DNA from 3 places in the Lactobacillus sp. B4015 genome. Region 2 is predicted to be linked to each of the others. Evidence: predicted binding sites of a transcription regulator. Region 2 holds the regulator's gene; each other region holds the start of a gene.
What was found. The regulator HrcA, encoded in region 2, represses chaperone genes, less so after heat shock. The targets are predictions, from matches to a motif close to TTAGCACTCNNNNNNNNNGAGTGCTAA.
Positions count from the first base shown of each region.

Region 1: a site for HrcA is predicted at 1,347-1,373, ahead of J3U71_RS01640 (Hsp20/alpha crystallin family protein). Genes of this name have one in related genera too.
Region 3: a site for HrcA is predicted at 1,594-1,620, ahead of groES (co-chaperone GroES). Genes of this name have one in related genera too.

Region 1 is NZ_JAFNOY010000001.1:328,203-331,493, reverse strand. Features, by position in the region: gene J3U71_RS01645 (C1 family peptidase) at 1-668, opposite strand, end outside; gene J3U71_RS01640 (Hsp20/alpha crystallin family protein) at 813-1,241, opposite strand; gene greA (transcription elongation factor GreA) at 1,454-1,915, shown strand; gene J3U71_RS01630 (nucleotidyltransferase) at 1,996-3,291, shown strand, end outside.
Region 2 is NZ_JAFNOY010000005.1:34,479-37,769, reverse strand. Features, by position in the region: gene ribF (riboflavin biosynthesis protein RibF) at 1-710, shown strand, start outside; gene hrcA (heat-inducible transcriptional repressor HrcA) at 849-1,898, shown strand; gene grpE (nucleotide exchange factor GrpE) at 1,911-2,504, shown strand; gene dnaK (molecular chaperone DnaK) at 2,523-3,291, shown strand, end outside.
Region 3 is NZ_JAFNOY010000001.1:16,925-20,215, reverse strand. Features, by position in the region: gene J3U71_RS00090 (ABC-F family ATP-binding cassette domain-containing protein) at 1-528, opposite strand, end outside; gene J3U71_RS00085 (redox-sensing transcriptional repressor Rex) at 842-1,483, shown strand; gene groES (co-chaperone GroES) at 1,665-1,949, shown strand; gene groL (chaperonin GroEL) at 1,966-3,291, shown strand, end outside.

The DNA.
Region 1 (3,291 bases), on a different contig from region 2:
TTTGGTGGCTCACCGACTGCAATTGCCGTCATCTGGTAGACTTCACTTAAAAATTGCTCGCGTGCTTGCTCGACTTCTTCGTCTTTGCCTGCTTGCTTCAATTCCCGCAATACTAATGCATCTTTTCTCAATTTATCGCCTAAAGTCTTGCCAAACGCATCAGTGTTATTGGCGTTGAAACTTTCAGGCATGGCGTATGACGGAACGACACCATATTTTTCGATTAAAGCAGCACCCATATGAAAATGTCCGCCATCTTCGCCGGCCCCGCCTAAGATGGCTTCAACCGTCCGTGAATTTAATTTTTCATCAGCGGTAGCCAAAATGTTGTCATAAAAAGTGTTGGCACGTTCAATTTTGTCCCAGAAAAAATTATAACTTTGTGAAAAAGTAAAATTCTTGCAGTGATATTTTTTACCAAATTGATGACGCAGTATGTTCAGAGTGGCAAATTCCCAACAGCGGCCTGAATGAAGCTGATTAGTAACATTTTCAGTATCTAATTCTGTTGAAAAAACACGTGTTAGTTCATTTTGAACCCGCTCGTTATAAGCTGCCATCGAAACGCCGCTTTTTTGAGCAGCACGGGCAACAACCTGATTTTTGGGGTTGTCATTAAAATTGTTCGCAAACTTTTCAAGCTCTTGAACAGTAATTTTGTGTCCCATTAATAATTCTCCTTTTTTAATCTAATTTTAAATTACTTTATATTTTAAGCCAAAAGAAAAACGGGTTCAATAGCTGAACTCGTTTTAGAGAATTATTTGTATTGGCAACTTATCTTGAACTTCTTGCAATCTTTATTAAATAAGTTAATCAATTTGAATTGAATTATCACTTTGACCAGAACTTTGTTTTGGTAAAGTAATAGTCAATACACCATTATCATACTTTGCATGGATCTCACTTGCAACCACATTTGGTAATCTGAAGCTGCGAGAAATGTGACCTTCGCTTCTTTCACGGTGAATAAGACTATTATTCTTATCATTAGATAGGTCTTTGAATGATTTTCTAGAGCCTGATACGCTCAAAATGCCGTTATTGTAGTTTAAGTTAATATCGTTTTTATCCATTCCAGGCATGTCTACTTTGATAATGTATTCTTTATCATTTTCAACAACGTCTGATTGCATTAATTTGGCCATATCGCCATCGTCAAAAAATTTTCTTGGAAGATCAAACCAATCGTTCATCGCATCAAATAAGTCATTGTGCCGATTCATCATATCATTTGCCATAGTAAAAAGCTTCCTTTCAAATTTAATTAAGTTTTGTAATGGGGTGTTTGCTATTTCCTCATTACAGTTATTATTATAGTACCTAGAAAATTAAAATTAAAGTATTTAGCACTCTTTATTTTCGAGTGCTAAAAATAAAAGCTGAAAACTGTTGTGGCAGTAATAATAGCTTGTGGAAAAATTTTTTCTAACAAACAAAAGGAGTAAAAATATTGGTTTATTATCAGAAAATGACGCCGGAAGGTTACCAAAAAATTAAGAACGAAATAGCTGAATTGAAAAAGGATCGTCCGCGCAGAATTAAGATTTTGCAAGAGGCCCGGGCACTGGGTGACTTGTCGGAAAATACTGAATACACTGAGGCTAAGCGTGATCTGGGTCACTTACAAAGCCGCGTGCGGTACTTAGAAAAGCAACTAAAATATGCTGATGTTGTTGATAAAACCGCTGATGGGAAGGTTGACCTTGGTAAGACAGTCACACTTAAATTTGATGATGATGACGAAACAGAGAAGTATAAAGTAGTTGGCCGGATGGAAGCAGATATTGCCGACGGAAAGGTTGCGTTTGATTCACCTCTTGGGCAAGCAATAATGAAAAAAGAGGTGAATACGACAGTTAGTGTAATGGCGCCTGCGGGAGAATATCACGTTACTATTATGGCAATTGACTAAATTTTGCACTTGATTAATCGAACTAGCGTTTGTATAATTAACTTTAGACGAACAAAGGTTTGTAACAAGGAGTGGAAAAAATGTATGATTATCGTTATGAACCCCACCGCGTAGTGTTTATGATTGATAATAAGTCATTTTTTGCAAGCTGTGAGGCGCTAGAACTAGGACTTAATCCCATGAAGGCTGTGCTGGCAGTGGTGTCCCATCAGCCTGATAGCAAGTATGGTTCAGGGTTAATTATGGCGGCTTCTCCTTTAGCAAAGGCAAAGTATGGTTTAACTAACGTGATGCGTGTGCGCGATTTGCCCACTAAAAAAGATGCACCTGATTTATTGCTGGTTGATCCGCACATGAATTTATATATTAAGCGCAGCATGCAAGTGCTAGATATATTTCGTGAGTATGCGGCGGATGAAGATATTCATGCGTATTCAATTGATGAGAGCATGATTGATATGACTAAATCTTGGCATTTGTTTGGGGATGATCCCTATTTAGTCGCACGTAAAATTCAGTGTGAGATTAGGGATAAGTTGGGCTTATATACTACTTGCGGAATTGGCGAAAATCCGCTTCTTGCCAAACTAGCAATGGATATTTCTGCTAAGCACCGCCATTCAATGATTGACTATTGGCATTATATTGATGTTCCCGATACAATTTGGCGAATTACTGATATGGAAGAAGTCTGGGGAATTGGCAAAAGAACAGCGCATCATTTGCGGCGTTTGCATATCAATAATATGTATGAATTAGCACATACCGATCCTGCGATTTTGAAGAAAGAATTTGGCGTAATTGGCGAGCAGTTATTTGCAATGAGCTGGGGTGTTGATCGCAGTATTATTAGCGAAAAGTTTTTTCCAAAAATGAAAAATTATGGTAACTCGCAAATTTTAACCAAGGATTATACTAATCAGCGTGAACTCGAAATTGTTTTGCGTGAAATTGGTGAGCAAGTCGCTGCCAGAATTCGTGCGCATAAGCTTCAAACCCAATGTGTTAGCTTGTATGTTGGCTTTTCGCAGTATAAACCGACAGGCAATCGAACGGGCTTCAATGTTCAGCGGAAAATTTCACCGACTAATGACAATGATTTACTCGTACAAGAAATACTGGCTTTGTTTCGCAAAAATTGGCGTGGTGAAACAGTTCGGGCGCTGGGAGTCAGCTGCAGCAGGCTCATTCCGGATACTTGTCAGCAATTAACCTTTTTTATGCAGCCTTCTACCCAAATAAAGAAACGTAAAATTGATGAAACGATTGACCAAATAAGGCGAAAATATGGCTTTAAAAGTTTGGTTAAAGCCTCCAGCCTAATGGAAGGCGCCACGGCAATAAGACGTAGCAGCCTAGTGGGTGGTCATAATGGC
Region 2 (3,291 bases):
TAGGTGAAAAAGCCTATAAAATGCAAAAACTTGGTGTTGACTATTTATTGGTCATGCATTTTAATGAGCAATTTTGCCAGTTAACAGCACAAGAATTTGTTGATAACATTGTCGTCAAACTGGGTGCTGACACGGTAGTGGCTGGCTTTGATTATACTTATGGTCCCAAAGATATTGCTAATATGAAAAATTTTCCTAAATTTGCTAGAGGCAGATTTGAAATAATTGATGTTCCGAAACAATCTTATGATGGGCAAAAGATTGGCTCGACGGAAATTAAAAAGGCAATTACTGCTGGTCAGATGGACTTAGCACAAAAACTTTTGGGTGCGCCATATGTTATGTCTGGGACAGTAGGTCATGGTCTGCGTAATGGACATAAATTGGGCTTTCCTACAGCTAATCTAGTATGGGATACTAACAAAGTGGTGCCAAAGGTTGGCGTGTATGCAACCCGAACTAAAATTAAGGGTCAATGGTATGACTCAATGACCAGTGTTGGCTATAATGTAACTATTAATGATAATAAGAAGATTTTTATTGAATCTAATTTATTTGGGTTTAATGAAGAAGCTTATGACGAGGACATGGTTATAAAATGGTACAAGTATACACGTGGTGAGATTAAGTTTGCTAACTTGAACGAGTTAAAAATGCAGATGAAACAAGATGAAGCTCAAATAAAGGCTTATTTTGCGCAGAGAAACTAATAAATTCTTCCGGTTAATTAGAAAACTGCATTTTGTCAGAAAAAGTTTAGCACTCGACTTGACATTCTGCTAAAAACTAGTATCATAATAATTGTTAGCACCTGATAAGTATGAGTGCTAAAAGTGAGGGCGATTTTTATGTTGACCGAACGTCAAGAATTAATTTTAAAGACAATTATTAATGATTTTACGCAAACGCATGAACCGGTTGGATCTAAGACGGTCATGAATCAGTTGCCAATTAAAGTTTCGAGTGCAACTATTCGTAATGAAATGGCTGCTTTGGAAGAGAAGGGATTACTTGAGAAAACACACCTTTCCAGTGGACGCGTACCGTCTACTGAAGGTTATCGGTATTACTTAGATAATTTGCTTGAACCTCTTCAAATCCCTTCGTCTGTTTACCAGAAAATTGTTAGTCAATTAGATCAGCCTTTTCACCAAGTCAACGAGATTGTGCAGGAAGCTGCCAAAATTCTTTCTGACTTGACTAATTATACTGCTTTTGCGGAGGGACCAGAAAATAGTGATTTAACTATTACTGGCTTTCGAATCGTACCGTTATTCAATCGCCAAATTATGGCAATCTTGGTAACCAGTGATGGTAACGTCCATAGCCAAGTTTACAGCTTACCTTATAATGTACATGGTGATGAAGTAGAAAAAGCTGTGCGGATGATTAACGATAAACTCGTAGGAAAAGATTTAAGCGAGATAACTCCTACCTTGCTTAATCAGACTTTAGGTAAAAAGCTAACGAGCAATCATGTAAGCGAACTAATTGATTTAGTTGAAGATGTTATTAACGATGCTGCTAGTGAGCAGATGTATGTTGATGGTCAAATCAACTTATTGAATAATAGTTCGTATGATGATGTTTCTAACTTGCGTTCACTATATGAATTGATTGATCACAATGATTTGATTTCTAATTTTGTTGATGACAAGATTAATTCAGAACGTGGTAAATATCCGGTACGTGTAAGTTTGGGTTCTGAATTGTCAAATGATTTGTTAAGAGATTATAGTCTGCTTACGGCAGAGTATAGCGTTGGCTCCCATGGCAAGGGCATAATTGCTTTACTTGGTCCAAATAATATGCCATATTCACAAGTTATTGGCCTTTTGGAATATTTTAGAAATGAATTGGCTAAGAAACTGCTTGAATATTATGGCAGGTTTAAATAAAGGAGGTTAGCCGTGAGTAAGGAAAAATATGTTAGCGAAAAAGATTTGGCTAAAAAACAAAGTCAAACAAAAAAGGCTAAAAAAGATGAGAAAAACAAAGTAAATACTAAGGCTGACGAGCACAAAGATCAAAATTCTGCAGAAAAAAAGCTTGCGGAAAATTTAGCCAAAGCTCAAGAAGAAAAGAAAGACTTGGAGGATAAATTCCTTCGTAGTCAAGCGGAAATGCAAAATATGCAAAATCGCTACAATAATGAGCGTGCACAATTAATCAAGTATGAATCACAATCTTTAGCAAAGGATGTTCTACCAGCAATGGATAACCTTGAACGTGCCTTGAATACTAAAGTAGATGATGAAGCTTCTAAACAACTTAAAAAGGGTGTCCAAATGACCTTGGATGCTTTGATTAAGGCGATGAAGGATCATGGTATCAGTGAAATTGAAGCTGAGGGAGCTAAATTTGATCCTAATTTACATCAAGCAGTACAAACCATAGAAGCTGAAAATGATGAACAAAAAGATCACGTTGTTCAAGTTTTACAAAAAGGATATTCATATAAAGATCGTACACTAAGACCAGCAATGGTTGTTGTTGCACAATAATTGAAAGGAAGATTATTAATGTCAAAAGTTATCGGTATTGACCTCGGAACCACTAACTCAGCAGTAGCAGTTTTAGAGGGTAAAGAACCAAAGATTATTACTAACCCAGAAGGTAACCGTACCACTCCCTCCGTTGTCGCATTTAAAGATGGTGAAATTCAAGTAGGTGAAGTTGCTAAGAGACAAGCAATCACTAACCCTAACACAATCTCATCAATTAAGCGTCATATGGGTGAGACCGATTACAAGGTAAAAATTGGCGATAAGTCTTATACTCCACAAGAAATTTCTGCCATGATTTTACAATATATCAAGAAATTTTCTGAAGATTATTTAGGTGAAAAAGTTACGGAAGCAGTTATCACCGTACCCGCATACTTCAACGATGCACAACGTCAAGCTACTAAGGATGCCGGTAAGATTGCCGGTTTAGAAGTTAAACGGATCATCAATGAGCCTACTGCATCATCACTTGCTTACGGTCTTGATAAAGATGCCGAAGACGAGAAAGTGTTAGTTTACGACCTTGGTGGTGGTACGTTTGATGTTTCTGTATTGCAATTAGGTGATGGCGTCTTCCAAGTTCTTTCGACTAACGGTGATACTCACCTTGGTGGGGATGACTTTGATAATAAGATTATTGACTGGCTTATCAAGAACTTTAAAGATGAAAATGGCGTTGACCTTTCTAAAGACAAGATGGCTTTACAACGGTTAAAGGATGCTGCTGAAAAAGCTAAGAAAGATTTATCAGGTGTATCATCAACTCATATTTCTCTTCCGTTCA
Region 3 (3,291 bases), on a different contig from region 2:
TAAAAGCAGTTTGACAAAGGCAAGCCGAGTTTTTTCACCACCAGAAAGATCAACAATAATTTTAGTCCAAGTCTTTTCGGGGAAGTTAAAACCATTCAAAATACTTTTAATATCCGCCTGATAGGTATATCCACCTTGTTGTTCAAAATCAAATTGCAACTGGTCATATTGTTTTAAAAGTTGCTTATCTTCCGGATGTTCGGCAATTGCTTGTTGCAAGTCGCGGATTTTTTGTCCTTTTGCAATTAATGGCGCAAAAACGGTCAGCATTTCATCCCAAATGCTCTTACTTTCATCTAAGCCATTTTCCTGCGCGATATAACCCACATCGATCCCTTTATTAATGGTAAATTCGCCGTGGGTAGCTTCTTCTTCACCCGTCATAATTTTTAGGAGTGTGGTTTTACCAACTCCATTTGGTCCTACAAGGCCAATTCTTGCATTTGAATCAATCGAGAAATTAACGTGATTGAATAGCGTATTGGCACCAAATTGTTTTTCTAAATCGTGTCCTTGTGCAATTATCATATTTTTCACCTAAAGTCTATTTTAGCATATGTGGCAAGACTGCTGGCAATTGCATGAGAAATAAGCCTTTTTTAAGTAAAATTATTTTTTCATCAGTAGTAAATTGATTACGAGTATTTGCTCAGTTATTTACAAATAATTTTTTAATTACCATGTAAAGCGGGTTAATTAACAGTAAAATCGTGTTTTGTGATTGTGTTAGATTGTGAAAAAACATTTGCAAATATCAGTAAGTTATAGGTAAAATAATATTAATTGATGAGTGAATTCACAAAAAAGCTCACTAGTGATATTAAGTTGGAGGCTTTTTAAAATGGAAAAAATAAAAATACCTACAGCGACAGCGAAGAGACTGCCGCTTTACTATCGTTACCTAATTATCCTGAATGAAGCTGGTAAAGAAAAAGTTTCATCTACTGAATTATCAGAAGCAGTTCAGGTTGATAGTGCATCAATCCGTCGTGATTTTTCATATTTTGGTGCTTTGGGTAAGCGTGGGTATGGCTATGATGTCAAAAGTCTCCTATCCTTTTTTAAAAAGATTTTAAATCAAGATACTTTAACTAATGTTGCATTAGTTGGTGTAGGTAATTTGGGACACGCCTTGCTGAACTATAACTTCAAACGAAGCAATAACATCCGAATTTCCTGTGCTTTTGATATTAATCCTAAAATTACGGGCAAAATTTTGAGTGGCGTTCCTGTTTATGAAATGAGTGAATTGCAAAAGCAGCTGAGTGACCAACAGATCACCATCGCTATTTTGACAGTGCCGTCAGATTCTGCACAAAAAACAGCGGATGACATGGTCGAAGCTGGCATTAAGGGCATTATGAACTTTACGCCAATTCGGTTATCAGCTCCAACCGGGGTTAGAATTCAAAATGTTGACTTGGCGACTGAATTACAAACCCTCATTTATTTCCTTGATTCGGATAAAGATAAGAATAGATAAATATATAAAGCCGCCGCTGCAATGGCTAAAGAAAATTAGCACTTTAAGTAAAAAAGTGCTAATTTTTTCTTGCTTTTTTTATTAAAAGGGGGTATTATCATATTTGTAAGTTAGCACTTGGTTAATAAGAGTGCTAACAAATAACAAAAATGATTTTAAATTAAAATTAGGAGGGACAAACGTGTTACAACCAATTGGTGATCGCGTGATCGTAAAAGTTAAAGAAGAAGAAGAAAAGACTGTAGGCGGAATCGTCCTTGCTTCAAATGCTAAAGAAAAGCCAACAGAAGGTGAAGTTGTTGCTGTCGGTGAAGGCAGTTATGCAGAAAACGGCAACAAGATCCCAATGTCAGTTGAAAAGGGCGACGTTGTTCTATATGACAAGTATTCTGGCACTAACGTTGAATACGAAGGTGAAAAATTCTTAGTCCTTCATGAAAAAGATATTTTGGCAGTGGTTAAGTAATTAAGGAGCGAAAATTATGGCAAAAGATATTAAATTCTCAGAAAAAGCAAGACGTTCCCTATTAAAGGGTGTTGATAAGTTAGCTGATACTGTTAAGGCAACAATCGGTCCTAAAGGTAGAAACGTTGTCTTAGAGCAATCTTACGGCAATCCTGAAATTACTAACGATGGTGTTACCATTGCTAAGTCAATTGAATTAAAAGACCACTACGAAAACATGGGTGCTAAGCTAGTTGCCGAAGCTGCACAAAAGACTAACGACATTGCTGGTGACGGTACCACTACTGCAGTTGTGTTAACTCAAGCAATCATCCGTGAAGGAATGAAGAACGTAACTGCTGGTGCTAACCCTGTAGGTGTTCGTCGCGGAATTGAAAAAGCTACCAAGGCTGTTGTTGATGAATTACATAAAGTAAGTCACACTGTTTCTTCAAAAGATCAAATTGCGCAAGTTGCTTCAGTTTCATCTGCTTCAAAAGAAGTTGGTGACTTAATCGCTGATGCAATGGAAAAAGTTGGTAACGATGGTGTTATCACAATTGAAGACTCACGTGGTATTGAAACTGAATTATCAGTAGTTGAAGGTATGCAATTCGATCGTGGTTACTTATCACAATACATGGTAACTGACAACGACAAGATGGAAGCAGATTTGGACAACCCATATGTTTTAATTACTGACAAGAAGATTTCTAACATTCAAGACATCTTGCCATTATTGCAAGAGATTGTTCAACAAGGTAAATCATTATTGATTATCGCTGACGATGTTTCTGGTGAAGCACTTCCTACTTTAGTATTGAACAAGATTCGTGGTACTTTCAACGTTGTTGCTGTTAAGGCCCCAGGCTTTGGTGACCGTCGTAAAGAACAATTACAAGATATTGCCGCTCTTACTGGTGGTACAGTTATTACCGAAGATCTTGGTCTTGAATTAAAGGACACAACGATTGATCAATTAGGTAAAGCACGTCGCATCACTGTTACTAAGGACTCAACGACTATTGTTGATGGTGCTGGTTCAGACGAAGCAATTAAAGAACGTGAAGACTCAATCAGAAGTCAAATCGAAGAAACAACTTCAGACTTTGACAAGAAGAAGTTGCAAGAACGTCTTGCTAAATTAACTGGTGGTGTAGCTGTTATTCATGTTGGTGCTGCTACTGAAACTGAGTTAAAAGAACGTCGCTACCGGATTGAAGATGCTTTGAACTCAACTCGTGCCGCTGTTGACGAAGGCTACGTAGCTGGTGGTGGTACTGCATTAGTTGACGTTATCAAGAACGTTGAAGACCTTAAAGGCGACAATGCTGATGAGCAAACTGGTATCAACATCGTTTTA